Regions from separate parts of the Herminiimonas aquatilis genome, predicted to be linked through region 1. Evidence: predicted binding sites of a transcription regulator. Region 1 holds the regulator's gene; the other holds the start of a gene.
What was found. The regulator NrdR, encoded in region 1, represses ribonucleotide reductase genes. The targets are predictions, from matches to a motif close to CACNANATNTNGTG.
Positions count from the first base shown of each region.

Region 2: the regulator NrdR is predicted to act here: its motif matches at 7,448-7,461, upstream of ACFQO0_RS12115 (ribonucleoside-diphosphate reductase subunit alpha).

Region 1 covers NZ_JBHTCC010000001.1:443,954-459,901, reverse strand. The annotation lists gene ACFQO0_RS02010 (CysB family HTH-type transcriptional regulator) at 1-684, shown strand, start outside; gene ACFQO0_RS02005 (class I SAM-dependent methyltransferase) at 764-1,420, shown strand; gene ACFQO0_RS02000 (hypothetical protein) at 1,441-1,698, shown strand; gene ACFQO0_RS01995 (DUF6572 domain-containing protein) at 1,835-2,185, shown strand; gene ACFQO0_RS01990 (Bug family tripartite tricarboxylate transporter substrate binding protein) at 2,362-3,339, shown strand; gene xth (exodeoxyribonuclease III) at 3,456-4,220, opposite strand; ZMP/ZTP riboswitch at 4,432-4,536, shown strand; gene glyA (serine hydroxymethyltransferase) at 4,703-5,947, shown strand; gene nrdR (transcriptional regulator NrdR) at 6,200-6,670, shown strand; gene ACFQO0_RS01970 (Crp/Fnr family transcriptional regulator) at 6,918-7,766, shown strand; gene ACFQO0_RS01965 (YiaD family glycine zipper/OmpA-like lipoprotein) at 7,943-8,626, opposite strand; gene ACFQO0_RS01960 (BON domain-containing protein) at 8,945-9,256, opposite strand; gene gshA (glutamate--cysteine ligase) at 9,676-11,262, opposite strand; gene ACFQO0_RS01950 (YgiQ family radical SAM protein) at 11,481-13,691, opposite strand; gene ACFQO0_RS01945 (DUF5610 domain-containing protein) at 14,071-14,712, shown strand; gene ACFQO0_RS01940 (rRNA pseudouridine synthase) at 14,932-15,645, shown strand.
Region 2 covers NZ_JBHTCC010000002.1:542,241-558,188, forward strand. The annotation lists gene ACFQO0_RS12085 (DUF3426 domain-containing protein) at 1-123, shown strand, start outside; gene ACFQO0_RS12090 (carbohydrate kinase family protein) at 265-1,197, shown strand; gene ACFQO0_RS12095 (YggT family protein) at 1,254-1,796, opposite strand; gene ACFQO0_RS12100 (histone H1-like DNA-binding protein) at 1,889-2,518, opposite strand; gene ACFQO0_RS12105 (hypothetical protein) at 2,538-2,714, shown strand; gene ACFQO0_RS12110 (ribonucleotide-diphosphate reductase subunit beta) at 2,963-4,144, opposite strand; gene ACFQO0_RS12115 (ribonucleoside-diphosphate reductase subunit alpha) at 4,300-7,194, opposite strand; gene ampD (1,6-anhydro-N-acetylmuramyl-L-alanine amidase AmpD) at 7,578-8,219, opposite strand; gene ACFQO0_RS12125 (sigma-54-dependent transcriptional regulator) at 8,206-9,633, opposite strand; gene ACFQO0_RS12130 (ATP-binding protein) at 9,673-11,361, opposite strand; gene ACFQO0_RS12135 (PP0621 family protein) at 11,365-11,601, opposite strand; gene ACFQO0_RS12140 (cytochrome C assembly family protein) at 11,598-12,407, opposite strand; gene ffh (signal recognition particle protein) at 12,801-14,168, shown strand; gene ACFQO0_RS12150 (SWIB/MDM2 domain-containing protein) at 14,530-14,982, shown strand; gene ACFQO0_RS12155 (lytic transglycosylase domain-containing protein) at 15,115-15,678, opposite strand; gene ACFQO0_RS12160 (proline--tRNA ligase) at 15,810-15,948, opposite strand, start outside.

The DNA.
Region 1 (15,948 bases):
TTCGCGGCGCACGATAGCGGCAGCTTCACGATCGCGACCACGCACACGCAGGCGCGTTATTCGCTGCCGAAGGTGGTACAGGCTTTTACGCAGAAGTTTCCCAAGGTGCGCTTGTCTTTATTGCAAGGGAATCCCAAGCAGGTTGCCGATATGGTCTTGATGGACCAGGCCGATCTTGCCATTGCAACAGAATCGATCGCCAGCATAGACGGGCTGATTTCCCTGCCTTGTTATCAATGGGAGCATCAGGTTGTGGTGCCGCTCGATCATCCCTTGTTAAAGTCCAAGTCGATAACGCTGGAAGAACTGGCCGCTTACCCGATCATTACTTATGATAGTGCCTTCGCCGGCCGCAACAAGATCGATCACGCATTCAATCTGCGTAATCTGAAGCCGGATATTCTGCTGGAAGCCATCGATGCAGATGTGATCAAGACGTATGTCGAGCTGGGCATGGGCATCGGTATCATTGCCGGCATGGCCTTCGATGCCGAACGCGACAAGAATCTGCGCGCGATTCCAGCCGGTCACTTGTTTGGTACCAATGTGTCGCGGGTAGCCCTGAAGCAGGGCGCGTATCTGCGTAGCTATGTATTTACGTTTATCGAATTGCTGACGCCTACACTCAATCGCAAACTGGTTGAGCAAGTGTTGAGCGGCGAGAAGGATATGTACGAACTGTAGTCCGAGCCGCAAAAAGTGCTTTGTAATTTTTTGAGTTTTGTATTTTATTTTGAGTTTTGCATTTTAGGAAGTTGGAAGCATGATTAAACCGGTCAATACCGATATGGCAGCCTATTACGCGCAGCGTAACAACTTCGATGAAGAAGATGTCGAGAATCCGGATGGGATGGATGCACTTGATGACATCATGGAAAAACTGCGCGATCAACTGACGGATGAGCACGTGCTGGAACTGGCATGTGGTGACGGCTACTGGACCGATGAACTGGCGGAATACGCAGCTTCGGTGCTGGCCACCGATATTAATCCGACCTTGCTGGAGCAGGCCGAAGCCAGAGAATTGCCTGAGGAAGTGGTGCAGTTTGCAGTTACCGATGCACTCGATCCGCAGGTGGAAGGCGAGTTCACCGCCTGTTTCGCCGGCTTCTGGTGGTCGCATGTCAAACGCCAGGATCAGAGTGAAGTCATTGCACGCATACGCAAGATCATAGGTAAGGATGGCTTGCTGGTGCTGGTCGATAATTCGCAAGTCGATACCGAAAAAACCGTGATCGCGCGTACTGATCAGGAAGGCAATACTTATCAGATACATGCGCTGCCAAATGGCGAACGCTACGAGATTCTTAAAAACTACTATACCAGTAGCACCCTGCGCAAACGCCTGGGGCCCTTGTTAAAAGACATGCGCATCCATTATTTTGAACATTACTGGATGTTGACCGCGCGCTTGCGTTAAGACTAATACAGGAGCATGACGTGAGATCAACCCGAGCCACTTCCGCCGTCGAGCGGCTGAAAGAACGCAGCGGCAATGACGGTTACGCGATGGTGCGCACTGCGGCAGAATCGTTTTATCTGGTCGACAATTCGGGTGAGGGCGCACCGGTTGTCTTGTGCCCGCACCTGCCACTGGATGAGTTTGTCAGTTTCGTCAAAGCCTATGGTCCGCAAACGCCGCGCCGCCAAACCAAATCCGATATCGCTTTCGAAAAGCAGTTGGTTAAAAAGAGCTGATAGTTGGCGAAGCCTGGGCTGCAGCGGGTGTTGCCGGTACGGCTGAGTCTGTTATTACTGCTTTGTTGCCAGCGCTGAGCGTGCGTTAAAAACAGTCACGCAATCACCATATATCAAGTACGAGTACATTCAAATCATGACAGATGAACGCATCAATCTTATCGAGAGCATCATTATCGATCGCGAGTTCGGCATATGCACATTGAACATTGTTGACCCTTTGCCTTGGATCGGGGACGAAGATCACCTCGCCAACCTGCAGGCAAAGATCAACAATAGTCTGCAATACATCGAGAGTAGCGAAATTTTTGTTGCCTATCCTTCGTCGCGCGGCATGGATCTTGCCATACATGTGCAATTTATTTATGCGCCGAATCAGGATGCACAGCACTTTCTGGCCGAAGCGCAGAGCGTGCTCGACGATGCAGGATATGCGTTGACTTACGGCCCTTTGGGCAGCGATTACGCGAGTGATGCGGCTGAATAAATCGGTCGTGTAAGTATCTGGTAAGTATTCGGTAAGTATCATCCGGCAAGATGCGGTATTCTTCTTTTTCCGAGGCGTAATCCGTCGCCTTGTCCTTCACGTATCAACTGATCCAAGCTGGCATTTTTCAGCCGAGACACAAGCTGGTGCGTGATTACTTTTATAAGGATTGAATCATGAGACAAGTATCCCGCGTGAGCAAAGTACTTTTTTGCGCGATTGCAGCAGCCAGTTTTTCAGTCAGTGCATTTGCGCAAAACTGGCCTAACTCGACGGTCACCGTCGTGGTTCCCTGGCCTCCAGGCGGCCCATCCGATATCGCGGCACGTCCTATTGCCAAACGTTTGACGGAAACATTGGGTCAACCTTTTGTAATTGATAATCGCGGCGGCGGCGGTGGCAACATCGGTAGCGCTGCAGTGGCGCGTGCTGCTGCAGATGGTAATACCTTGTTAATCACATCCAGCGCACCGATCGTCATTAATCCTAGCCTGTACAAAAAAATGGCATTTGATCCTAGCAAGGATCTGGTGCCTATCACCAATCTGTTGCGCGTACCTTTGGTACTGGTAGCGAATCCATCCGTACCTGCCAACAATCTGAAAGAACTGATCGCTTACATCAAGACGCAGCCGCAGTTTTCTTATGCATCGGCAGGTAATGGCACGCCGCAACACATGACTGGTGAACTGTTCAAGAGTGTGACCAAGCTGGACATCACACATGTACCTTACAAGGGTTCGGCACCGGCGATTTCCGATTTGCTCGGCGGTCATGTGCCTGTGATGTTCGACAGCATGATCGCGATCATGCCGCATATCAAAAGCGGCAAGGTCAAAGTGATTGCAGTGTCGGGTGCAAAACGTTCGTCTTTGTTGCCTGATGTTCCGACCTTTGCTGAATCAGGTTACCCAAATCTGGTTTCGTATGCCTGGTATGGTTTCTTTGCCCCAGCCGGAACGCCAAAATCGCTGGTTGCAAAAATCAATGCTGAAACACAGAAAATCATGAAAGAACCGACTTTCCAGAAAATTCTGGCTGATACCGGTTCCGATTATGTCGGCGATACGCCTGAAAACTTTGCTGCATTCGTCAAAGACGAAGCAGTGAAATGGGCGAAAGTCGTGAAAGAAAGCGGCGCAACCGTAGACTGATCACACGGAAGCAGGCAAACGAAAGTGAGCTTGTAATGTCAATAAAAAAGCCCCGTACATGCGGGGCTTTTTTACATTCTGCATTTTTTAGAAGTGCTGTGCAGTCATCGCCCGCATCAATCGATGGTGGCAATCACGGGCGTGTGATCTGACGGCTGTTCCCATTTGCGTGGCACCTTGTCGATAACGCAGGCGCTGCAGCGCGCGGCCAGCGGTGCGGACAGTAAAATGTGATCAATCCGCAAGCCGCGATTCAAGCGGAATCCCATTTGGCGGTAATCCCACCAGCTATACAATTTTTCCGGCTGCTCAAATATGCGGAAGGCATCGGTCAAACCCATTTCCTGCAAGCGAAAGAAGGCTGCGCGTTCCGGTTCTGACACCAACACCTGTCCCACCCACGCTGCCGGATCATGCACGTCGCGGTCTTCCGGCGCGATGTTGTAGTCACCCAGCAAGGCTAGTTGCGCATGCTGTTGTTGCTCCTGTTCCAGCCACTGATGCAAGCCCTTGAGCCAGTTCAGTTTGTAGATGTATTTATCCGAGTCAAGCGACTGCCCGTTCGGAATGTAGGCGCAGATGATGCGTACGCCTTCGATGGTGCCGGCGATGATGCGCTGTTGTTCATCTGCATGCAGCGGATTGTTTTTAACGACATCTGCAATCGGATGGCGTGACAGGATGGCGACCCCGTTATAAGTCTTCTGGCCGCTGAATGCAACTTGATAGCCGGCGGCTTCAATTTCCGCTACCGGGAATTTTTCATCCACGGTTTTTGTTTCTTGCAGACAAAGTACATCAACCGGATTGTCGCTCAGCCATTGCAAGACTTGCGGCAGGCGGACTTTGAGGGAGTTGACATTCCAGGTGGCTATTTTCATGTTTTAAATGGTCCGATGGCGATACTGATGAGCGTGACGGCAAGATTTGCTTTTAGCGCCGTGGCGATGCTGCTTCGCTTGCGCGCGGGATGCCGAATTGTATCAGTCGACGGGCGTTCGTCGTCAGCCCTGCCTTGTCATTCTTTCATCTCGGTAGCAGTAGTCCTCTGCTTGCCGAAAACAGGCGCTTGGCGTAAAATTCGAGCACCATTTCGTCTCACGTAACTGGCGAATCCGACCGATACTATCGCGTCGTAAGGTGGGCCTATCCACCGTGAAGCGTGAGATTTCATTGCCGTGCGCCTGGGTAGCCCGAATGGTAAGCAAGACTGAGGCTGCCTGTGTGTTCAATTTCGGCCCTCTTTCTATCCCAGGTTGTTGTAATTGCATGTCTTGGTGTTGCGTATCTTTGATGCGACTTCGATATGCCGTTGTACCTACGCTATAGCTTTCTTCTCATCTTTGAACGATTGGAGTGATTCATGTTTTCAAAAGACCAGACCCTCGCAAAAACAGATACCGAATTGTGGTCGGCGATCCAGAAGGAAAATACACGTCAGCAGGATCACATCGAACTGATTGCTTCCGAAAACTACACATCGCCTGCGGTGATGGAAGCGCAGGGTTCGCAACTGACCAATAAATATGCGGAAGGTTATCCGGGCAAGCGTTATTACGGCGGCTGTGAATATGTCGATATCGTTGAGCAACTCGCGATTGATCGCGTCAAGCAATTGTTTGGCGCAGAAGCGGCCAATGTACAGCCGAATTCCGGTTCGCAAGCCAACCAGGGCGTGTTCTTTGCCGTCCTCAAGCCCGGCGATACCATCATGGGTATGTCGCTGGCAGAAGGCGGTCACTTGACGCACGGCATGGCATTAAACATGTCGGGTAAATGGTTCAACGTCGTGTCCTATGGCTTGAACGAGAAGGAAGAGATCGATTACGAACAGATGGAACGTCTGGCGCGTGAACACAAACCGAAGATGATCATTGCCGGTGCATCCGCTTATGCGCTGCGCATCGACTTCGAACGTTTTGCAAAAGTCGCAAAGGAAATTGGCGCCTACTTCATGGTCGACATGGCGCATTACGCCGGTCTGATCGCTGCCGGCGAATATCCGAATCCCGTGCCATACGCCGACTTTGTGACATCGACCACGCACAAATCCCTGCGCGGCCCGCGCGGCGGCTTCATCCTGATGAAGGCCGAGCACGAAAAAATCATCAACTCGGCGATCTTCCCTGGTATTCAGGGCGGTCCCTTGATGCATGTGATCGCCGGCAAGGCGGTCGCTTTCAAGGAAGCGCTGGCACCAGAGTTCAAGGTTTATCAGCAACAAGTCGTCAAGAATGCGGATGCGCTGGCCAAGGCATTGATTGCACGCGGCTTGCGTATCGTTTCCAATCGTACCGAATCGCATGTGATGCTGGTCGATTTGCGCGCCAAGAAAATCACCGGCAAGGATGCTGAAGCATTGCTGGGTTCCGCGCACATCACGACCAACAAGAACGGTATTCCTAACGATCCGGAAAAACCGTTTATTTCTTCCGGTATTCGTCTGGGCAGCCCGGCGATGACGACTCGCGGCTTCAAGGAAACGGAAGCGACCAAAGTTGGCAACCTGATCGCTGACATACTGGATAATCCTGGTGACGCAGCAACCATTGAGCGCGTGAAAGCCGAAGTCAAGAAATTGACGGATGCCTTCCCTGTATATGGCTAGTATGGCAAATGGTCTGTTGATGTTTGGTCTGTGATTTAAATCGGATTGGTAGCAAAGTACTGTTTCGTAAAAATGAAAAAGTAATACCAGGTGGCCTCGTTGCGGTGAATGACCGGATGAGGCCATTTTGGGATATCGAGTAGCTGAAAGTGGAGTTGTAAGGTAGTCGTAGTCGTATTTTTGAGCCGGCGAAAGTAGCCGAAAATGTTCAAGGTTTCACTGACATAACGATCCATAAGGCCGCGCACTGCAATGAAATGTCCTTTTTGCCAGCATGACGATACGCAGGTTCTGGACACGCGTATTTCCGAAGAGGGCGACAGCATACGTCGCCGACGTCGCTGCGTGAGTTGCGATAAGCGCTTTACGACGTACGAACGGATTGAGCTGACCATGCCCGTCATCGTCAAGAAGAACGGAAGCCGTACTGATTTTGACCCGAAGAAACTGCAGGCCAGTCTGCAACTCGCCTTGCGCAAACGGCCGGTCTCCGCGGAGGCGGTTGATGCGGCTATTCATCGCATTGAACAAAAGTTGTTGTCCAGTGGCGAGCGAGAAGTTGTTTCCGGACAGATTGGTGAACTAGTCATGCGCGAGTTGCAACGGCTGGACAAGATTGCCTACATCCGTTTCGCTTCGGTCTACAAGAGTTTCGAAGATGTTGCCGAATTTCAGGACGCGATTGCCGAAGTGGGGCGTGAGCGTAAAACTCCGGCCAAATAAGAGCTGGGTTGATAATTGTTAAAAATGGCCTATGTCGCGGGCCATTTTTTATGGTCCGGTGCAACGGTGCAGGGAATGCAGATAGATTGTTAAGGAGTGATTTCCAATGAGTAATGGGCGCTGCAGATAGCCCATTGTCTGTTTGTCAGCGCTATCTCACACGCAAATGGGATAAGCGCTGATTTTACTGGCGCGAAGATGGTGTGATGATCAAGCCTCGGAAATCATGATTACAAGGGGAATACCCATGGCACAAGTCTCTAATCTGCGTATCAAGCCCGTTGGCCATCATGTCATTAATTCCAACGCCATCGCCGCACTTAAAATTAAGAGTGATGAAACGCTTAATCGTCGCCCGATAGCACCCAAGGCGCTGGCGGGTTTGCATGGCCACAATCCAAAACATAACGGTTTGCTTGCCGCTTTGCCGGCTGCTGACTACGAGCGTTTGCTGCCGCATCTTGAATTCGTCGAAATGCCTTTCGGCACGACGATATGCGAAGCTGGCGAGAAAATGCAATACGCTTATTTTCTGACTGGCAGCATCGTCTCACTATTGTATGAAACTGCGGACGGCGCATCCTCCGAAACAGCAGTGATCGGTTACGAAGGCATGGTCGGCGTCGACATTGTAATGGGAGGCGGCGCTTCATTGAATCGTGCATTCATTAAAAGTGCCGGCTATGGCTTCCGCATCAAGGCTTCTGTATTGCGCGAAGAGTTCGCTCGTGGTGGTCCACTTCAACAGTTGCTGCTGCGTTTCACGCAAGCCTTGTTTTCACAAATGGCGCACACCGTTGCATGCAATCGCCACCATACGATTGTGCAGCAATTGTGTCGCTGGCTCCTGCTCAGCCTTGATCGCCTGCCTACGAACAAAATCAGCATGACGCAGGATCTGATTGCCAATATGCTCGGTGTGCGACGCGAAAGCGTGACAGAAGCAGCCCGCAAATTGCAGGATGAAGGTTTGATTCACTATAGCCGAGGACAAATTACTGTCGTCAACAGAGCGGGTCTGGAAGAGCAAATCTGCGAATGCTATACCAGCCTAAGCAAGGAATATGATGGCTTGCTGGTTGCAAACGGCAGGTAACAAATCTGATCCCATGGAAAAAAGCCGCCTATGCTATAGGCGGCTTTTTTATTGTTCAGATAAGCGGGATATGCAATAACTGCGGCCGCATTGCTATTGTGAATGAATATAAAAAAGCCCTCTGTTATGAGGGCTTTTTGTTATCAGCAAGCGAGGAATTTCCTCGCCACCTGAAATTAGCGTTGTTGATATTGCTGCTGTTGAGGTTGCTGTTGCTGCTGTTGTTCCGCAACATAAATCTCGACGCGACGATTGCGTGCGCGGCCTGATTCATTGGCGTTGCTGGCAATCGGTTCGCGGCTGCCACGGCCATCGACATAGATGCGTTGTGGTGAAACGCCACGGCCCGCGAGGTAATCACGCGTGCGCGATGCGCGGTCGAATGACAATGGGTTATTGATCGCATCGCCGCCGGTGCTATCAGTATGGCCGATGATGGTGACGGTAGCGGCAGGATTATCAACCAGTCCAACTGCGAAACGATCGAGGATAGGACGGAAGCTGGAATTGATGTCCGAGCGACCTGTCGCAAAAGAAATATCACTAGGGATATCAAGCTTCAGGCGGTTGTCTGCCGTTTGCGTCACTTGCACGCCAGTCCCCTGGGTTGCCTGTTCCATCGAGCGCTTTTGGTTTTCCATTTTACTGGACCAGACATTACCGGCTACCGCACCGATGATGCCGCCAAGAGCCGCGCCACCAGCGATATTTTTCGAGCCACCACCAACGCCGCCGATCAAAGCGCCCAAGCCTGCGCCGATGCCCGCGCCCTGTGCGGTGCCGCGTTCTGTTTCAGACATGTTGGCACAACCTGAGAGTGCGAGTACGGCGGCAATGCTGCCAATCATTAGTTTACGCATGGTGGTTTCCTTATAAAAAATTGTAGAGTGTGCGTAACGAACATCCGTTCAAATCTACGCGAAAAATTACCACATCAGAACGCCATCATAATGCAGATTCCTGAAAGGATTCTGGGGATGGATTTTCTGTTTGCGGGTTGGGTATCCAGTACAAAACAACTAACGGTTTTGACGGTAATGCGTTGACAAGAGCGAGGACTATTTAGAGCGTATCGGGAAGTGTAGACGCGTGGACTATTGCCGTCTTTTTGGTGCGTTGTTCATTAATGCAGGGTACAAAAAAATGGAGAAACCACCAAAGTGGTTTCTCCATTCATATTACTTCTGACGCAAGTCGTTTTTGACTTCTTTTACGCCCTTAACGGTACGTGTGACGCTAGCTGCTTTGCTGATGTCAGCTTTTTCTTTGACGAAGCCACTCAACTGAACGGTACCTTTGAATGTTTCGACATTGATTTCAGCCGATTTCAATGTAGGCTCGTTCAGGATCGCTGCTTTTACTTTGGTGGTGATCCATGAATCATCAACGTATTCGCCTGTACCTTCTTTGGTTGAAGTAGAAGCACAGCCGACAACGGCAGTCATCATTACGGCAGCGAGCAGGGCAGTCATCAATTTTGTTTTAGTCATGATTTATTCTCCGGTTGGTTCAACGTAGCGGCAAGCGATACATTATTTAAAAATTCTTGTAATTTCGATCCCGCGTTTTAGAGTAGTTTTTCCATCTAAAAGTTGCAAAAAAGGTACCTGAATTTCAGCGTACGGCTTTGTGCATACCGTACGTAGAAAACTGGTCGATTAATCCAATTTCTCAAGGAAACTATCCATATAACTTTCGATGGACATGCCTGTTGGTAATGCCACCGACGAAGCAAGATTACCGAGGCGCAACGGTGTGGTCTGTGCGCTAACGTACACAGAGTGTGACTATGTTGCTATTTGCTAATGCTTAGCGCGGCGGCGCGATGAAGTCCGCCTGCGGCGAGACTTCATCGGGGAATAGTGAAGGTGGAATGAACGGCTATAAGGCAGAAAGCTTGGAACGTATATCAGTCACACAATTGACTGGGTGTTCTTTGACTATAGGCAAGCACGAAGGCATCGAAGTCGCCGTTTTGTGTGCGTTCCATTCTCTCTTGTTCTGCAAGAGACTCTTTTGCCAGATTTTCGAAATAGGCGTTTTCATCGGCACTTAATGGACGCTGACGAAAATACTCGGCATGTCGCAAACTTTGTTGCAGACCAAATTCCTCAAATGAATTGTTCGTGGCCTTCAAGGCTGCCAGTACACGTGCGGAAGGTGTCAATTCAGGGTTGCGTAATTTCTCTTTTTGAAGCGTCAGCGCATCGCTGTGTTGCTGATCATTGCGTTGTGCATCAAGCAGCGTTGCGGTTGCCTGGATTTTTTCAAGTAGTTGCAGCCCCCACGCTTGCAAGCTGACTGCGCCGTTATCATCTTGCAACATCAAACCAGGGCGACGTCCTTCCTTGACGACGCTGGCGAAGTTTTCCTGATTGCGCTTGTTGGTCACTTCATCGATCAATGGACTGTCGTCCAATGCGCAAAACAGCAGGAAGGCATCGAGGAAGCGAGAGGTGGACAAGCTGATGCCTAGCGGCTCGAACGGGTCGATATCCATGCAGCGCACTTCTATATATTGCACACCGCGCGCGCACAAGGCTTCTACCGGACGTTCGCCGCTGTTGATGACGCGTTTCGGACGTATCGTTGCGTAATATTCATTTTCGATTTGCAGTAGATTGGTATTGAGTTGTATCCACTCGCCATCACGCTGCGTGCCGATTGCTTCGTATGCCGGGTAAGCCTGGCGCACTGCGCGCGACAGGCTGCGCATATAGCTTTCCAGATCGTTATACGGCGGCATCAAACCAGCTTGAGCATTGTTTTGATAGCCAAGATCGCTCATGCGCAAACTGGTTGCATATGGCAGATACAGGGTGTCGTCGGACAGGGTTTCCAGTTCATGTTCGCGCCCGCGCAGGAAGTGCGTAGAAAGTGCCGGTGATGCGCCGAACAGATACATCAGCAGCCAGCTGTAGCGCTGGAAATTGCGTATCAGCGCGATATAGCTTTCTGATTGATATGTCTTGTCGTCCAGAGTACTTTTTTCATCGTTCTTCAGAACGCGCCACAAGTCTTCCGACAGCGAGTAGTTGTAATGCAGGCCGGCGATACATTGCATGGCCTTGCCATAACGCAGCGCAAGACCGCGGCGATAAACATATTTAATGCGCCCTATGTGCGATGTGCCATACCAGGCGATAGGAATATCCTCTTCATCCGGCAAGGTGCACGGCATCGATTGGCTCCACAATAATTCATGGTCCAGTTTGGCGCTGACGAAGCGATGGATACGATCCAGTTCTTCCAGTGCAGTGGCGACATCGTGCTCGGCTGGTGTAATGAACTCCAGCAGCGATTCGGAATAATCAGTGGTGATTTGCGCGTTGGTTAATGCAGATCCGAGCGCGCGCGGGTGTGGGCCGATGGCGAGCTTGCCGCTCATGTCTACCCGCAGGGTTTCGCGTTCAATGCCGCGGCGTCCCTGATTCAGCAGGCTGCGATGTGCGTCGCTGCCTGTCAGCGCGAGTCGTCGCGTAAATAAATTGCTCAATTGGTGATCCTCTATCGATATTCCGCCTGCTTAGTGCTGCATTTAATGCTGAATTAAGCGCGGCAACTTTGGCGGAAGAATAACCGAAAATGGACAATCAGGTAGGACGACCGGATTTTTGTAACTGGAAACAAAAAAGACGGATGATTTTTTCAATCCGGCTGGCAGGTCAGAAATACAAATTGCCACCAACCGGCAAACAAGCAATGTCGCAACGCTTATTTGCGTCCGCCTTTGGCTGTATTAGCCATACCTTTGCGTGCAGGCTTGGCCGCCACGATCACGCGCCCGGTCGTGTTGCGCGCAAGCGGTGTGCGTTGCACGGCACCACCGGGTCGCGGCTTGTTCTGGCCGAATTTCTTCGCAAGTTGATCAGGGCCGGGTGTTTCGCGACGACGTTCTGCAACCGCCAGACTGCGGTTGCCTGCATCATGGCGCGGTACCAGATGATGTTCGCCACTGCCAATCAAATCGCTGCGGCCCATGCGTTGCAATCCTTCGCGCAGAATTTCCCAGTTATCCGGATCGTGATAACGCAGGAAGGCCTTGTGCAGCTTGCGAATTTTGCCGGTGCGCACGGTCTCGACTGCTTCCGAATCCTCTGTCACTTTACGCAGAGGATTTTTACGCGTGTGATACATCGTGGTTGCCAGCGCCATCGGCGTCGGCATGAAGGTCTGCACCTGATCCAGGCGGAAATTATTTTTCTTCAGCCACAAAGCCAGATTCAGCATGTCTTCATCAGTAGTACCTGGATGCGCCGCGATGAAGTAGGGGATCAGATACTGTTCCTTGCCAGCTTCTTTTGAATACTTTTCGAACAGTTCCTTGAACTTGTCGTAGGCACCCATGCCCGGCTTCATCATCTTCGACAATGGGCCTTCTTCCGAATGCTCGGGCGCGATTTTCAGCAGGCCGCCGATGTGATGCGTGACCAGTTCTTTTACGTATTCGGGCGAGCGCACCGCGAGGTCGTAACGCAAGCCGGAACTGACCAGAATTTTCTTCACACCAGGGATCGCACGTGCCTTGCGGTACAGCTGGATCAGCTTGCTGTGATCAGTGCCTAGGTTGGAGCAAATACTCGGATAGACGCACGACAGGCGGCGGCATGATTCCTCGATACGTTTGTCCTTGCATGCAAGGCGATACATATTCGCGGTCGGGCCGCCGAGATCAGAAATCGTGCCCGTAAAACCTTTGGTCTTGTCGCGTATCAGTTCGATTTCGCGCAGGATGGAAGGCTCGGAACGACTCTGGATAATGCGTCCTTCGTGTTCGGTGATCGAACAGAAAGTACAGCCGCCAAAGCAGCCGCGCATGATGTTGACCGAGAAGCGAATCATTTCCCAGGCCGGGATGCGCGCCTTGCCATAACTTGGGTGCGGTGCACGTGCGTATGCCATGTCGTACACGCCATCCATTTCGTCCATTGCCAATGGCAATGGCGGTGGATTGAGCCAGACATCGCGTTCGCCATGCGCCTGCACCAATGCGCGGGCATTGCCCGGATTGGATTCCAGATGAAAGACGCGAGACGCATGGGCATACAAAACCGGATCGTCCTTGATCACATCATAAGAGGGCAGGCGCACCACGGTTTTGTTGCGGACTTCTTTTTCAGCTTCGCGACGTTCTTCGCGACTCATGATCTTGATGACTTTGACGGCTGGTTCTACCGGCGCTGCAGCGACTGCTGGATCGGCAGCGTCGGTCTTGCAGCCTTCCGTATTCTTCATCTTCATTTCATACGGATCGGGATGGACATCGACTTTGCCCGGCGTATCAACGCGCGTCGAATTGGCTTCTGCCCATTCCGGTGTCGGTTTCCATCCGGATGGCACCATGAAGGCGGTGCCACGCAGATCGCGTATCGAAGAAATCGGTTCGCCTGCTGCAACACGATGTGTCAGATCAACCAGTGCGCGCTCTGCATTACCGAATATCAGGATGTCTGCCTTGGAATCCGGCAGCACCGAACGGCGCACTTTGTCCGACCAGTAATCGTAATGCGCGATGCGGCGCAGGCTGGCTTCAATACTGCCAATCACGACATTCACGCCGGGATAGGCTTCACGCACACGTTGCGAATAAACAGTCAGCGCACGATCCGGCCGTTTGTTGGCTTCGCCATGGGGCGTGTAGGCATCATCGGAGCGAATCTTGCGATCAGCCGTGTAGCGATTCACCATCGAATCCATATTGCCGGCCGTGATGCCGAAATATAGATTGGGTTTACCCAGCGCGCGGAATGCGTCGGCCGACAGCCAGTCCGGTTGCGCGATGATGCCGACGCGGAAGCCTTGCGATTCCAGCAGTCGCCCAATCAACGCCATGCCAAAACTGGGATGATCAATGTAGGCATCGCCCGTCACTAAAATTACATCGCAGCTGTCCCAGCCGAGTTTGTCCATCTCCGCGCGCGACATTGGCAGGAACGGAACAGGCTTGATGGTGCCTTTGCCATGCGGTGCAGGCTGGACAGGATAGGAAAACAGATTTTTGGGCTGAGCGCTCATGGAATAAACAGTGGCAAATGACGATAAAAGCGGCGTCATATCGCGAGGAGGCGAGGAAGCCGACAGTATGACAGCTTTGGCCTTGCTAGACGATGCTTAAGAGGCGATTAAACGGCGTTTGCTTGGATGGCTTATAAATATTTCCAATATGACAAGTGCTCAATATGTTTGGGCGCTCACCTTTTCCGATTTTATGCCGATAGAAGTAGTACGATCGCGGAAAATTCCAAGATGATGTTGTCACTGCGATCCTTTTCCATCGTTGGTTGATGAATGAAGGGCAATCGTCATGAGCATCGTAATTTCAAACACTACACAAAATACGCAACGCGCCTCCACGGTTCCTGCAGCGAGCCCACGCGAATCCACGCAACCGGCGGCTGACAAGACCGAGGACGCGAGCGTGACCGATACGGTGACCTTGGGTACGCAAGTTGCGGATACGCCGACCTACTCCAATCCGCGCAATGCAAATGCACCAACGCGTCCCGATGTCTCTGCGATGCTGGAAGAATCCAATCGCAAGGTGCAGGAAATCATCAACCTGATTCTGCCCTTGATGCGTCAGCAAGGATTGGAAATAGACAAAGTCGTCAGCGGTGAGCAGCAACTGATGACCGACGCCGCAACCATAGATAAGGCCAAAGCAGCGATCGCCGAAGATGGTGAATTCGGCGTGCGCCAGGTTGCAGAGCGCATCTTGAATTTTGCGAAAAGCGCGATAGGTGATGACCCGTCCAAACTCGCGGCGATACGCGCTGGGGTTGAAAAAGGCTTCAAGGAAGCGACCGACATGCTGGGCGGAACCTTGCCTGATATTAGCCAAAAGACCTATGCAGCCATCATGAGTGAATTCGATCGCTGGGAAGGTGCAGGCATTCCATCCGGCGCGGTCAGCCTCGCACCGAAAGCAGACGCACCTGCAGCCTAGATTTGATTGTTGTCCAGTGTTTGCAGCTCCATGTCACCAGTGCAGCGGTTTGGTTTGGATAAAATTCAGTCTCAGCGATTGACCGCTTCGTTGCCGTGCATGAAATAGTCTTGCAGGCAATCCGATAACGCGCGGTATTGCAGTCTGCTTGCACGCAAAAAACTTGCGATCCATCTCAGGCAAGCCGACAATACGCCTCTTTTTCAAGATTGCCTGATCATGACCGATTCCATCCGACTCGTTAAACGCGTCGCTGACGCGATTCCCTGCTCGCGTCGCGAAGCTGAGCAATATATCGAAGGTGGCTGGATCACGATCGACGGCATCGTCGTCGAAGAACCGGGTTGTCGCGTATCGCCGCAGCAAGCGATCGTATTGTCACCCGATGCAACGCTGGCGGCAGTTGATCCGGTCACGATCCTGTTTCACAAGCCGGCCGGCATGGATATGGATGCCGCTGTGCAAAGCATTGGGTTGAACAATCTTTATGCGGATGACCGTTCCGGTATTCGCTTCCTGAAGAAACATACGATTGCGCTCAAGGCCACTGATACGCTGGAAAGTTACGCCAGCGGCCTCGTTGTTTTTACGCAGGATTGGCACGTCGCGCGCAAGCTGATTGACGATGCGGCAACTGTCGAACAGGAATACATCGCCGAAGTCAGTGGCGATTTGATTGAAGGCGGCCTGGCCTTGCTCAATCATGGATTGAGCTTTAACAATCGTCCGCTGCCACCGATTAAGGTTAGCTGGCAAAACGAAACACGTTTGCGCTTTGCACTGAAGGCAGGGCGACGCGGACAAATTGCGCATATGTGTGAAGCAGTTGGCTTGAAGCTGATCAATTTGAAACGCATACGCATCGCACGCATTCCGATGGCGAGTTTGCCTGCAGGCGAATGGCGCTACCTGAAAGGGTATGAACGATTTTAAAGAGGTTGTGCGAAAAGTATCGACGTTTATTGTCTTTTGATTATGTCGTTTATTTCTGTAGTTTTTTTGGTAATTTAAATTTGATCAACGCACATGTGAGTAGTGTTGATGCATGCATTTCTGTTGTTGTCAGAATTCACTCATTAATGTGTCAGTACAGCGTAAGTTGAAAAGGTTAGGCTTTAATGTGAGCCGCAAAGGCTATAGCGTGTGCTATTTATTTCTTTGAATAGAACGTGTGTAGAAATGATAGTCATTCTATTGCAGATGCTGAGTTTAGGATTGGCTCCACATTCTCTTCGC
Region 2 (15,948 bases), on a different contig from region 1:
TTCCTGAGCGCGGAGGAAATCCGCGCGGGATTTGCCGCAAGCAGCGAACACACCGTCAAACTGTCTTTTGAACTGGCGCAGATCAAGGCCTCCGGCTATCGCGTGTACCTGTTTTATCCTTGAGCATCAGGCATTCTTGACTCTGTGAGCAGTCCATGCGCAGGCACTTCTATTTCATGCCAACCGGCGAATACTACGAGCCGCTCGCGCGGTGTATGATTGCGAGCAATTTCCCATCCTCATTTATTTCCATACTTTAAGTCCATGAAATCACTCATTTGCGGTTCCCTCGCCTTCGATACGATCATGTCGTTCCAAAGCCGTTTTTCCGAAGCCTTGCTGGCGGACCAACTGCATAAAATCAATGTGTGCTTTTTTGTCCCGGAAATGCGGCGCGAGTTCGGCGGTTGCGCCGGCAATATTGCGTATAACCTGAAGCTGCTCGGCGGTGATCCGCTCATCATGGCGACCATCGGTCAAGACGGCGCATCGTATCGCGCACATTTGGAAAAACTGGACATTTCTCAGCAGTGCATCAAAACCATAGAAACGTCGTTTACCGGTCAGGCATTTATCACGACGGATACCGATAGCAATCAAATCACGGCGTTTCATCCTGGCGCGATGACCTTCGCACATGAAAATACGGTGGAGCAAGCCGGTGATATCGCTGTCGCCATCATTGCACCGGATGGCCGTGATGGCATGTTGCAACATGCGCAACAATGCGCAGACTTGAACGTGCCCTTTATTTTTGATCCCGGCCAGGGTCTGCCAATGTTTAACGGCGACGAACTGAAGCAATTCATTGAGCTGGCAACCTATGTTGCAGTAAACGACTATGAAGCAGAATTACTGACAGAGCGCACCGGCTTGTCGCTGGCTAAAATCGCAGAACAGGTCTCTGCGTTGGTGGTCACGCGTGGCGAACAAGGCGCGGATATTTTCACGGGCAACCAGCATCTGGCGATTCCCTGCGTAGAAGTAGACAAGGTCGTGGACCCAACCGGTTGTGGCGATGCATTCCGTGCCGGCATGTTGTTCGGCTTGACCAATAATCTGGATTGGGAAACCACAGGACGTCTGGCAAGCCTGATGGGATCAATCAAGATTCGCCATCAAGGACCGCAAAATCACGTGTTATCGCGTATAGAAATTGAAGACTGCTTCCATCAGGCATTCGGTTACCGTTTCTAACGACACGGCCTGCTGACAATACTCAGCTGTCAGCAGGCATCATTCTGTGCAACGCGTCAAAGCAGTGATCCGACGATAGTCGCTACCAATTCAATCGCAATACGCAGCAGTATCAATGCCACCAGCGGTGACAAATCAATGCTTCCCATCAGCGGCACTATGCGCCGCAAAGGCCGCATCAACGGGTCATTGAGGCTGCGTACAAACGGCGCCAGTGGTGCATGCGGATTGACCCAGCTGAAAATCACCTCGATCAGCAACAAGCCTATCAATCCGTACAATGCCCACTGACAGAGCCGCAGAATAGTCAGCAGCAAGATCACATGCGGCGTAAACGCACTGCGTAACCAGACTTCAACCGCGGTAGCGATCAAGACCACTAAAAATGCACCTATCAGGCTGGCCCAATCGTAACCGCCTGCGCCCGGCAGTATGCGTCGCAAAGGACGTACCAGCCAGTCCGTCAGTTGATATGTAAATTGCGCGATCTCCATCGGCGGGCGCACGCGCACGGCCTGCATCCAGAATCTAAGTAACAAGGCACCCGCCAGCACGACGGCGATGGTATCGATAATCAGCGTAAATATACTTTCCAGCACGAAGACTCCTTCAAAAAAAAACCGCTGTGCGACGTAAGCCACACAGCGGATTGTGCCTGAATTTAATCAGGCGCACCCAAGCGAACCTGGATTTACGGACGAGTGCCCGTTGGAAACGGCCAAGCCGCTGCCGGGTTCAATACCGTTTTAACCGCAGGTGCTGCTACTGCTGCTGGTTTAGCTGCTGGCTTTTTAGGCGCTGCTTTTTTAGCTGCTGGTTTAGCTACCGGCTTAGCTGCTGGTTTAGCTGCTGCTTTTTTAGCGACGACCTTCTTTACCGCTTTTTTGGCAACTGGCTTTTTAGCTGCTGCTTTTTTAGCGACGACTTTCTTTACCGCTTTTTTGGCAACTGGCTTTTTAGCTGCTGCTTTTTTAGCGACGACCTTCTTTACCGCTTTTTTGGCAACTGGCTTTTTAGCTGCTGCTTTTTTAGCGACGACCTTCTTTACCGCTTTTTTGGCAACTGGCTTTTTAGCTGCTGCTTTTTTAGCGACGACTTTCTTTACCGCTTTTTTAGCAACTGGCTTTTTAGCTGCTGCTTTTTTAGCGACGACTTTCTTTACCGCTTTTTTGGCTACTGCTTTTTTCGCTACTGGCTTCTTGGCGACTGCCTTTTTAGCCACTGGCTTCTTAGCTGCTGCTTTTTTAGCGACAGGTTTTTTTGCTACTGCTTTCTTTGCAGCTGGTTTCTTCGCTGCTGGTTTTTTTGCTGCTGTTGCCATTTTGTTTCTCCTTCACGTGATGGAAAAAATCAAGCTTCTATTGGAAACCCGCCGTTTCCATCGCGATGAAAAAGGCGGATTATTCATCGGCACAAGCGTACTCTTGCTTGCGCTAATGAATTCGGCACCAGCTGAACTGCTGCATCCCCTCACTTATGCAGCACTTCAGCCTTACATGACCATGCGTATTTCGTAGCGGCGCTACTGCATTAGCCAAAAAAAACGCCAGCACTCATGCCGGCATTGGAATTCTGTTTCAGAAAAAACAAACCTTTTTTAAAGGAAAAAGCCGCCACACCTGACTGAATCAGGTGGTGCGGCTTGAGCAGATCAGATCGTATCGGTCTTCTACTGTTCATTAAATTTGGTTGTTGCCTTTCCTGTTTTTGCAGTCTTGTGATTCATATTTATACGACTGCATATTCAAGGTGCAGCTCAACTTGCTTATTCCCAGTTGAGCGCGCCACCTGTCTGGTATTCGATGACACGCGTCTCAAAAAAGTTGCGCTCTTTTTTCAGATCGATCATTTCGCTCATCCAAGGGAAAGGGTTTTCCTCTTGTTCGAACATCGGTTCCAAACCGATTTGTTGAGCGCGGCGATTTGCGATAAATCTCAAATAGCCTTTGAACATCGGAGCATTCAGTCCAAGCACTCCACGCGGCATTGTATCCTCTGCGTAACGATATTCCAACTCTACTGCGCGTAAAAACAACGCTTTAATCTCTTCGCGGAATTGCGGTGTCCACAAATGCGGATTTTCCAACTTGATCGTGTTGATCAAATCGATCCCGAAATTGCAGTGCATCGATTCATCACGCAGAATGTATTGATACTGTTCGGCCGCGCCCATCATTTTATTTTGACGACCGAGCGCGAGGATTTGCGCGAAGCCGACATAGAAGAACAAGCCTTCCATCAGGCACGCAAACACGATCAGCGAACGCAATAATGTTTGATCGTTTTCTGTCGTGCCAGTCGTGAAGTGTGGATCGGTCAGTACATCGATAAACGGAATCAGGAATTGATCCTTGTCGCGTATCGATTCGATTTCGTTATAGGCGTTGAAGATTTCGCCTTCATCCAGACCCAGTGATTCCACGATGTATTGATACGCGTGGGTATGAATCGCTTCTTCAAACGCTTGACGCAACAAGTACTGGCGGCATTCAGGTGCAGTGATGTGACGGTAAGTACCGAGCACGATATTGTTCGCAGCCAGAGAATCGGCAGTAACGAAAAAACCGAGATTACGCTTAACCAGACGACGTTCGTCCTCAGTCAAACCGTTAGGATTTTTCCACAGCTCGATGTCACGCTGCATGTTGATTTCTTGCGGCATCCAGTGATTTGCGCAACCAGCCAGATATTTATCCCATGCCCATTTGTATTTGAACGGAACCAGTTGATTGACGTCGGTCTGTCCATTGATGATGCGCTTGTCAGCCGCATCCATGCGGCGGGTTGGATCAACTGCGGCGGCCGGATTTGCCACCAATGCAGGATTCAATGCGACATCTTGATGGGCTTGTACGCGTTGTGCTGCTGCGTCACGTACTTGTTGCAGTGCTGGTTGCAATGCCGGCTGCGGTGCTGCTGGCTTTGCTTCTTCATCCCAACTTAGCATGATGTATTTCCTTATTTATATATGGTGCGGATGTTGCCGAAAACCTTAATGCCGACAAAACCTTATACAGCTTTGTCAGCATTATGCAATTCAAGTTCAGTGCAACATCATGAATATCAATTTTTGCTAGCGAATACCACCGTCTGAATAGACGATTATTGGCAGGCTTCGCACTCTTCAAACCCGGCATCGCCTGGACGCAGCATGCATGCTGGGCCGTCGGTTTCAGCCGCGGATGCACTTGTCGAATTGCCGCCGCCGGAATCCACCGCATTGAGCGCGCCGGTTTTCGATGTCGATTTTTCGGTGTGCGTTGCACCCATGGTACGCAGGTAATACGTGGTTTTCAAACCGCGCAACCATGCCAGCTTGTAAGTGTCATCAAGTTTTTTACCCGATGCGCCTGCCATGTAGATATTCAGCGACTGCGCTTGATCTATCCATTTTTGACGACGCGATGCGGCTTCAACCAACCACGATGGTTGCACCTCGAAAGCGGTGGCGTAGATATCGCGCAGATCTTGCGGAATTCGATCGATCTTGGCCAAGCTGCCGTCGAAGTATTTGAGATCGGAAATCATGACTTCATCCCACAAGCCACGCGCTTTCAAATCACGGACCAGATATTCATTGATCTCGGTGAATTCACCAGACAAGTTCGATTTGACGTACAGATTTTGGTAAGTCGGTTCAATACAAGCCGAGACGCCGATAATGTTTGAAATCGTCGCAGTCGGTGCGATTGCTACGCAGTTGGAATTGCGCATGCCGAATTCCTTGATGCGTGCGCGCAACGGTGTCCAGTCGAATGTTTCGCTGTAATCCGCCTCCAGATATTTCGCGCCACGTTCTTCTGCCAGCAATTTCAGCGAATCCTGCGGCAAGATGCCACGATCCCACAAGGAACCTTTATACGAGCTGTAACGGCCACGTTCTTCTGCCAATTCGGTGGATGCATAGTAAGCGTAGTAGCAAACGGCTTCCATCGAGTTATCAGCAAATTGCACTGCTTCGTTCGATGCATAAGGAATACGCATCATGTGCAAGCAATCCTGGAAGCCCATGATGCCGAGGCCGACTGGACGGTGACGCAGGTTCGAGTCACGCGCTTTTTTGACTGCGTAATAGTTGATGTCGATCACGTTATCCAGCATGCGCATCGCGGTGCGGATGGTTTTTTGCAGCTTGACGTGATCCAGCTTGCCGTCTTTCATGTGGGCCGGCATGTTGACCGAACCCAGATTGCAGACTGCGATTTCCGAATCGTTGGTATTCAATGTGATCTCGGTGCACAGATTCGAGCTGTGAACGACGCCAACGTGCTGTTGCGGCGAACGGATGTTGCAAGGATCTTTAAATGTGATCCATGGATGGCCGGTTTCGAACAGCATCGACAGCATTTTGCGCCAGAGATCCAGCGCCTGAATGGTCTTGAACAGTTTCAATTCACCACGAGCAGCTTTAGCTTCATAGCCGGTATAGGCTTCTTCGAATGCCTTGCCGACCTTGTCGTGCAGGTCTGGTGCGTCGGATGGCGAGAACAGCGTCCACTCGCCTTTTTCCATCACGCGCTTCATGAACAGATCAGGAATCCAGTTGGCGGTGTTCATGTCATGCGTACGACGGCGATCATCGCCAGTGTTTTTACGCAGGTCGAGGAATTCCTCGATATCCATGTGCCAGGTTTCCAGATAGGCGCAAACCGCACCTTTGCGTTTGCCGCCTTGATTGACAGCAACTGCAGTGTCGTTGACAACTTTCAGGAATGGCACAACGCCTTGCGAACGACCGTTGGTACCTTTAATGTGCGCACCGAGTGAACGGACTGGCGTCCAGTCATTACCCAGACCGCCGGCGTATTTCGCCAGCAATGCATTTTCCTTGATTGCTTCATAGATGCCGTCGAGATCATCGGCGACCGTCGTCAAATAGCATGACGACAATTGCGAACGCAAAGTACCTGAGTTGAACAAGGTTGGGGTCGAGCTCATGAAGTCAAACGACGACAACAGGTTGTAGAACTCGATCGCACGTTCTTCACGGTTGATTTCGCCCAGCGCCAGGCCCATCGCAACACGCATGTAAAACGCTTGCGGCATTTCGATGCGGGTATCGCTGATATGCAGGAAATAACGGTCATACAAAGTTTGCAAGCCAAGGTAACCGAATTGCAAATCGCGCTCAGGGACGAGGGCGTCGCCGAGTTTTTTCAGATCGAACTGACCAAGCTTGGCATCCAGCAGATCTGCCTGAATACCTTTCTTGATGAATTTAGGGAAGTATTCCAAGTAGGCTTCAGGCGCATCCGCTTGAGCGACTTCCTTGCCGAATACTTCTTTACGGATAGTGTGCATCAGCAAACGCGCTGTCACTGTTGTATACGCAGGGTCTTTTTCCATCAGCGCGCGAGCAGCCAGGATGGCGGACTTATGCAATTCTTCGACCGGTACACCGTCGTACAGGTTCTTGACTGTTTCTCGCAGAATCGCTTCAGCGTCGACATGCTTTTCAAAACCAATGCATGCTGCGCCGATCAGATCGCGCACTTGATTCATATCCAGCGGACGACGTTGACCATCTTCGATCACGTGCAACTGGTTGGATTCAACGACTGGCTTCGCGGCTTGCTGCTGCGCACGCTCCTCCATACGTTTTGCACGGTACAAGACATAAGCGCGGGCTACATCGTGTTCGCCCGAGCGCATCAGCGCCAACTCAACCTGGTCCTGGATATCTTCAATATGAAAAGTGCCACCTGCTGGCTGGCGACGCACCAAGGCGTTCACCACATTCGCCGTCAATTGCTCGACCAGTTCGCGCACGCGTGCAGATGCGGCTCCCTGACCACCGTTAACGGCCAAAAATGCCTTGGTAACAGCAATGGAAATTTTAGATGGCTCAAAGCCGACCACTGCGCCGTTGCGGCGGATGATACGGTGGTCGCTCAAACCGACGGCGTGAGCGCCGGAAGTCGATGGAGCAACCGCGAGAGGCGCGATATTGCCGATTTCCGTCGACGATTTGGCTGAATTTTCTTGAGTAGAGAGCATTACAACTCCTTTAAAAACTATTGCAGGCAGGTTTTGCCGTGCTGGTTGTAAGAGATAAACCTGTTATTGCGGGTTTTGCGAAAAATGTTTTTTATGGAAGGCACCTGCGTACGTCCATCTAGGTTCGCACCGGGACCAACTCTATTTAGTTATATTGAAAGACACCTGCTCAGGGCCCCGACTAATATGTATATACGGACAAATTATGGTGAAGCAACAACTGAACAGATTTAAGGGGTGGATCGGCAAAACCCACTACATCTAGTGTGGAATTTATGATCTGCACTAATTCTAGTGCGCTAAAGTCGGGGATGCAATCACTTTCGTGAGAGTTTTCGATATATTTTTTTATATGAATACATGGGATTGCAATGGTGCATTTTTTAATCTAAATAGAACTGCAAATCACCATCAATGCGCGCAGATTGCACTGATTCCGAGCGCACTTTGTGATAGCGCTCTTGATAATCTGCCCAGTCAAAAAATGGCCCCGGATCGGTTTTCCGTCCCGGCGCAATCTGTTCATGCCCCGCCACATGCCGAAGTGGATAGGCCCGCCTCAATGCATCAGTCAGCAATGCCAGCGCAGCATACTGCGCCAGCTCGAAAGGTTCAAAGTCTGTACCTTCCAACTCGATCCCGATTGAAAAATCATTGCAACGCTCTTGTCCACAAAACGAAGATGTGCCGGCGTGCCATGCCCTGTCGTTCGCAGATACGAATTGCATGACCATGCCATCACGCCGGATCAGAAAATGCGCCGATACGCGCAAAGGCTTCAGTTGGTCGAAATAAGGATCCGCATCATAATCCAGCTGATTCAAAAACAGGTCGGCGATAAACGGGCCACCGAACTGTCCAGGCGGCAGGCTGATGTTATGAATAACCAGCAACGCAATTTCCATCCCTTCAGCGCGCCGGTCGAAATTAGGCGATGGCAAGCGCACGACGTCAGCAGCCCAACCATTCGCGCCGATCTGAAACGGCAAGGATCTAGCGCCCGCGGACTGTTTATTCGGGGGCATTGATATCCAGCCGCTGCATGCGGTAACGTAGTTGGCGGAAACTGATCCCGAGCAGTTCTGCAGCCTGCGTGCGGTTAAATTTGGTTTTTTCCAATGCGCGCCGAATGATCTCCCGCTCAACATCGTCGAGATGATCGGGCAAGGATGGCGGCAACTCGTCTGACAGCGGCGGCAAAATCATTTCTTCGGTTTCAATCAATGCCGGCACCATCATCGCCTGTTCTCCGGAAGACGAGGGCGCGAAAATCTTGATTGGCGGCGATGCTTTCAGTGCCAAGTCCATTACTTCAATCACACCGTCGTTGGCAAATGCCAATGCGCGCTCCAGAATATTTTCCAGTTCGCGCACGTTCCCGGGAAATGAATAACTGCGTAGCGCATCGAGCGCAGCGGGAGTCAGTATTGTCTGCTGCCCGCCGCCAAGGCGGCTCAGAATCGCCTGCGCCAGCAAGCCGATATCATCCAGCCGTTCACGCAACGGCGGCAAATTCAACTCGATGACATTCAGCCGATAATACAAATCCTGGCGGAAGCTTCCTTTGCCTACGCATTCATGCAAATTCTGGTGCGTCGCACTGACGATACGCACATCGACCGGCTCCTCCACCGTGGCGCCTACCTTGCGCACCCGCCGCTCCTGAATCGCCCGCAGCAACTTGACCTGCATCGCCAAAGGCAAATCTGCCACCTCATCCAGCAGCAAAGTCCCGCCATTGGCGGCTTGGAAAAAGCCATCCCTGTCATCCGCCGCACCGGTAAATGCGCCTTTGCGATAGCCAAAAAATTCTGCTTCCATCAAAGCATCAGGAATTGCACCACAGTTGACGGCGACAAAAGGCTTGTCGCTACGTGCACTCTGCGCATGAATGTCACGGGCCGCCAATTCCTTGCCGCTCCCAGATTCGCCGCTGATGGCGACCGGTGCCATGCTGCGGGCGAGCCGTGCAATTTGCGCCCGCAATCCCTGCATCGCTTCAGACTGCCCCATCAGACGCAATGCGGCTGGTACGATCGCTTTTTGGCTGGATGTCTGGTTGACGTCACTTTGGCTAATACGCAAGGCCGAGCGGACCATGACGCGCAATTGTTCGAGTCCGACCGGCTTGGACAGGTAATCAAACGCACCCGCCTTCAAGGCCACGACGGCATTGTCTGCACTGCCGAAGGCGGTAATCACGGCAATCGGCGTATTTTTGTATTGCGCCGTCACCTCGTGTACCAACTCTATTCCGAGCCCATCCGGCAAGCGCATATCGGTCAATACCAATGCATATTCCGTCTTCGACAGATAATCGCGCGCTACCGCGAGCGTGGGGGCGCTATCGATATCCAGCCCCATTTTGATGAGAGTAATCTCCAGCAATTCCCGCAGGTCTGCTTCGTCGTCAACGATCAATATGCGAGGAGAACTCATAGCACGCGGTTTTTACGGTTCATGGGCGGTCAAATACGATCAAATATTTTCATTATTAGCGAAGGTGATAACGAAACGGCCAGCCGGCGCACTTTTTTCGTCATCACTTCGATATTCATAATTCAGCAAGGCACCATTATTCAAACACAATTCGCGCGCCAGATAGAGTCCGAGGCCGGTGCCTTTGCTGGATGTTGTGTAGAACGGTTCAAACAAGTGGGCACGCACTGTAGACGTAATTTGCGGACCGTCGTCCTGCACGTGCAATTCGAGCCGATGGCCGATGCCAGAAACTATATAAACGCGAATGCTCCCCGGCATTCCGCTCGCGTAGCGTAACGCATTTGTCAGCAAATTCAAGATGATTTCTCGCAAATGCAACGGATCGAAACGTACTTTGTAGGGCGTCATATCGGCGATCGCGATCATCCCCTGCAGCACGGCGTGCATCTCATGCAATTCGCTCAAAACATCGTCAAACAGCAATCCCAAACAAAGCGGCTCATGATACTGATGCGCCTTGCGTGACAACTTGAGAATATCCTCGATCATGCGATTCAAGCGAGCCACGTTATCGCTGATGATGGCTAGCAGGCGCTGCTGACTTGCTTCCTGCGCGTCTTCACTCAGCAGCGAAGCCGCATGCCCAATCGCAGACAACGGGTTACGCACCTCATGTGCAATGCTGGCGGTCAAACGCCCCATTGACGCCAGCTTGAGCTGCTGCGCACGATTCTCGATTTCAGTGACATCCTGCAGGAAGATTACAACCCGCTCTTCCTGAACGCCTTCCGCGTCGACTTTTGCAAAGCGCAACTTCAAATGCGTGATCAACTCGCGGCGACTACCCAACACCGTCGTGCCGCCTTGTAGGGTCAAATCTTCCCCATGTTTGATTAAAACAAATGTCGGCGTATTGGCTTGTGTCGGCGTGCGCAAACCGTCCAGCCCTCCCCATGCTTGATAGGCATCGGCTATCGGCCGCAACCACGCCATATCCGATAATTTCCCGTAGATTTTTTCATGCGGAAAAGTGAGCCCAAGCATGTGTGCTGCCGCCGGATTGCTAATCAGTACGCGACCTTTGCGATCGACCACGAGAACGCCGTCCTCCATATCCGCGATGATGAGACGATTAATGGCCTGCTGAACATGCAAGGCCTTGCCTCGTCCCAGCGCCAGCGATTCCTGTTTAATTAGGCGCGCGGCGAGGCGATTGATGGCAAAAATAATGATGAAAAATGCCGCGCCATAGAGGCCGACTTGCGATGAAGAGATGTCTGAGTTTTCATTCAGTAACTGGTAACCGCTGTCCGCCAGCAGAACCAGGGTCACGACAGAAACGAAAAACAGCGACAGAATCAGGGGCGCGAGAATCGCTCCGCCCGCCAGTGGGAACAAATACAGAATCGCCAAACCGCTTTTGATTCCACCTGCAGACAAATACAGAAAGGAGATCGCAGCAATATCAACCGATATCTGGACCACCAGCTGCATCATGAAACGGCGGCGCCAGTACCACGACAGCAGTGCGAATATGAATGCCGCGATTAAATAGGCGATGCAGATTTCCCAAAACTGCTGTTTGTCCGGCCATAGTTTCGCCGAGCTCAAACCGAAGTAGACCAATAACACCGCCACGATCAAGGTTCGCGTAAACGCGAACGTCTGCAGCGTGCGCCAAAATGTCGCTTTGGCGTCCTCGAAAACCGGCTTGGCTTGACTCATAAATTACCGCGAAACATGCTGAGCGCGATGCTCGACGCTGCAAAAAGCGGTATTTGAAGAATCAAATACCGCTTCCGAGGCGGGGAAATAAGTCTTGCAATGCGCACAACGCAACATTGCTTCTGTACCGTCATGCTGAGCCTGTGGGGACTCAGGGACATCCACCTTGGCTGAAGATTTTTTACTGCGGAGCAGCCAGATCACCGCGAAAATAATAGCGGCCCACAACAACAATTTCATGCGAGTCCCCGGTGCAGTACAACTTCCAGCACGAAGCGGCTGCCGACATAAGCAAGCAGCAAGGTCGTAAAGCCGGTCAGTGTAAAACTGAGTGCGGTCTTGCCGCGCCAGCCGCGCCATTTTCGTCCCGCCAGCAAGATACCGAACAAGAGCCAGGACAACATCGTAAAGATGGTTTTGTGCTCCCATTTGAACGCTTGTCCAAACAATTCTTCGGAAAAAATGACGCCTGACAAAACCGTCAGGGTGAGCAAGAAGAATCCGAAGCCGATCAGGCGGAATAATAATTTCTCCATCGTCAACAAGGCTGGCAGGCGATCAAGCGCCATGCCAAACCAACCGGCTTTTTGTGCATTCAGGCCGGTATGCAGTTTCGATTCCTGCAGCGCCATCAAGATCGCATGAAAAGCAGCAATCGTCAGTGTGCTGTAGGCCAGCATGGCAATCACAATGTGCCAGGGATAAAGAATTGACCGGCCATCCAGCGCAATCACGCTACCAGGAAAAATCATCGGTAACAGAACGCCGATCGCTGCGCACGGCAATACAAGAATACGCAAGCCATCCAGTGTGAAGTTGCGATTTTCCAACCAGTAGGCAGCGACAGAAATCCACAAGGTCCCGGACAGCATGATGGCAAATCCCATCCGTAGGGAATTGGAGGTAACGGCATCCGCCCACAGCGCGCCGCCGTGCAGCACCCATCCAACCAGTGTGCCGATCGAAATTGCCATGCGTTTTTTCGGCGGCAGGCAGGCGCACACCGCATAAAACAAGGCAGCCAGGACAAATAGATATATATACATCGCTTAAGTTTACACCATGTAATCAGAGCTTCCCGCCGGGACAAACAGTATTGTCATGTTTTCCATCCACACTTATTCGGATTACTTGCGCGTGATGGATTTGACAGGGATCAAGCGACATCAAAGCGCGATGACACCAAATTCGATCAGCATATTGCCATGGCACAGGGAATTATTATTGCGACATTACCATTAGCCGGATAAAAACGCCTCTACAAGATACTGCCCGCAAGGTTATCCAAAAACCGGTTTTCCAGATTAGCTACGGCAAGAGCGCGGCTATCCCGCACGGCATCAGGTAAAATGAAGTTTGCCCGCACCTCAGGTGCATAGTCATTGCAGGCACGTAATTTTCGCCACAATCAGTTGTTTCATCACTCATTCAAAATACCCATGCTCGACAATCTCACTCAACGCCTAGCCAAAGCCGTCAAAACCATGCGCGGAGAAGCGCGCCTGACGGAAGCGAACACCGCAGAAATGCTGCGCGAAGTCCGTCTGGCGCTCCTGGAGGCCGACGTTGCACTCCCCGCCGTACGTGAATTCATCAGCCGCGTCAAAGAAAAAGCGATGGGTGAAGATGTCATCGGCTCGCTCTCGCCAGGCCAGGCATTGGTCGGCGTGGTGCAACGCGAGCTCGCTGCCATCATGGGCGCGGATCTCGGCCCCGAAGCTTCGCAACTCAATTTTGCAACCCAGCCGCCGGCAATCATCCTGATGGCCGGCCTGCAGGGTGCAGGTAAAACCACCACCGTCGGCAAGCTGGCGAAGTATCTGCGCGAACAAAAGAAGAAGAAAGTCCTGACCGTTTCTGCCGACGTTTATCGCCCGGCTGCGATCGGTCAGTTGCAAACCGTGACTGCTCAGGTTGGCGCCGACTTCTTTCCTTCCGCCGCCACCGACAAGCCGGTTGATATCGCGCTGGCAGCGCTCGATTACGCCAAGCGGCATTATCACGACGTACTGATCATCGATACTGCTGGCCGTCTCGGCATAGACGAGGCGATGATGCAGGAAATCTCGGCGATCCATGCCGCCGTCAAGCCGATCGAAACCCTGTTCGTGGTCGATGCGATGCTTGGTCAGGATGCGATCAATACGGCCAAGGCCTTCAGCGACGCGTTGCCGCTGACCGGTATCGTGCTGACCAAACTGGATGGTGATTCACGCGGCGGTGCGGCACTATCGGTACGCCACATTACTGGCAAGCCGATCAAATTTGCTGGCGTAGCAGAAAAACTGGATGGCCTCGAAGCCTTCGATCCGGTCCGCATGGCAGATCGTATTCTTGGCATGGGCGATATCCTCGCGCTGGTCGAAGAAGCCCGCAAGGGTGTCGACATGGAAGCCGCCGAAGGACTTGCGCAAAAGATCAAGGTCGGCGGCAAATTCGATTTGAATGACTTCAAATCACAACTCGCCCAGATGAAAAAGATGGGGGGCATGTCCAACCTGATGGACAAACTTCCAGCACAATTACAGCAGGCGGCCAGCGGCGCCAATATGGGTATGGCAGACAAACAGGTGATACGCATGGAGGGCATCATCAACTCGATGACGCCGCAGGAACGCGCCAAACCTGAACTGATCAAGGCCTCACGCAAGCGCCGCATCGCTACCGGCGCTGGCGTTCAGGTGCAGGAAGTCAACCGCATGCTGGCGCAATTCGACCAGATGCAAACCATGATGAAGAAGCTTAAAGGCGGCAACATGATGAAAATGATGCGCGGCATGAAGGGCATGTTACCCGGTATGCGCTGATTTTCGACACCTGAGAAAATCCCCCAACCCGGCTGATGCCGGGTTTTTTCATCCCGCGGCACCTCAAAATAGTGCGCATCATTGAAGCCGCGTCCCCAAGAAAAAATCACTTTCCGCTTTTTTGAAATGCGCTAATCGGCAAAAAATCGCTTTCATTCGCGATCAAATTCGATCCAAATTTGAAGCGTTCGAACCGGATAAGGCATTGGGCGTTTTCCCTCTGTGATCAGGGCGTGGCGCACAACCTACAAATACCATGTGAAACACTCAAAAAACACTTGCACGGCAAGAAAAACCACACCACTATTAGCGGTGCGTGAAGTGGCGCAATTTCCCAACACAATGTGAAGGAGGTTTGAAGATGGCAACAGCCAAAAAACCAGCGGCCAAAAAACCGGCCGCTAAGAAACCAGTAGCAAAAAAAGTAGTAGCGAAAAAAGCAGCGCCAGCCAAAAAAGCAGCGCCAGCCAAAAAAGTAGCCGCTAAAAAACCAGCAGCTAAAAAAGTCGCAGTGAAAAAACCGGCAGCTAAAAAAGTCGCCGCTAAAAAACCAGCGACTGCACGCAAGCCTAACGCTGCGTTCATGAAACCAGTAACACCGTCCGCAGTTCTGGCCGCTGTTATCGGTGCAGCACCAGCACCTCGCACTGAAGTAACCAAAAAAGTGTGGGAATACATCAAGAAATTCAAACTGCAAAACCCAGAAAACAAACGCATGATTGATGCGGATGACAAACTGAAAGCAGTCTTTGGTGGCAAGAAACAAGTATCGATGTTTGAGATGACCAAACTCATCTCCGGTCACTTGAAATAATTTTTCAGGTACCAAACAAAAACGCCCGCATCGCGCGGGCGTTTTTGTTTTTGCTGCGCATTGTCGATTCGCCGCCTATGTGAATGTTCAAATGCTCCGCAACGCTTTTCATCTGCATTGCTGGCCATCACGTCAAGGGTGATGTTCCCAGTTTCGCCAAGATGCCAATACAGAATTCGGGTATTCGGCACGACCACGACTTCCGTTGTAGCGTCCCAGCGCAAGAAACAAATCGCCTTTTTCCATATCCAGATACATACGCAAGATAGAACAGCCAAACCGCAAATTAGTCTGCATATGGAACAGCTTGCTGCGATCTCCGTCACCAATCACACGCGTCCAGAATGGCATGACTTGCATATAGCCATGCGCGCCTACCGGTGACACTGCATATTTACGGAAGGCCGATTCTACCTGTATCAAGCCAAGCACCAAGGCCGGATCCAGACCGGCGCGCCGTGCCTCGTACCACACCGTGCGCAAGAACTCGATGCGCACCTGTCTATCCGAAATTCTTTTAGCCAATCGATCCGACATATCGCCCAACCATTGCAGATAAGCCAGCCGTTCCTTGATATCGATGAATTGCGGAACAGGGGGGCGCGGATCGGAAATCGCACGCGATAAAGCCATGCGCACCGAATCCGCCATGGCTTCTTCTTTTTGATTGCCCGCGAAAACATAAGGAGCATTCATCAGCAAAAATATGCTGACGATGACTATACGGCTCAACGCTGACAATAGCGACCCGGCATATCGCCGGTTGCAGCCTTCAACCTCATGGCGTCGAAAGACCATATTCGCCATCGCCAATTGCATCAAAACAATCACGCAGCCAATTTGGCTTTAACGAAAGCGAGCATTTCATCCAGTGCGACTGCAGTTGCCTCCGTATCGCGGCGGCCCTGGTATTCCAGCTTGCCCTCTTTCAAGCCGCGGTCACCGATCACGATACGATGTGGTGCG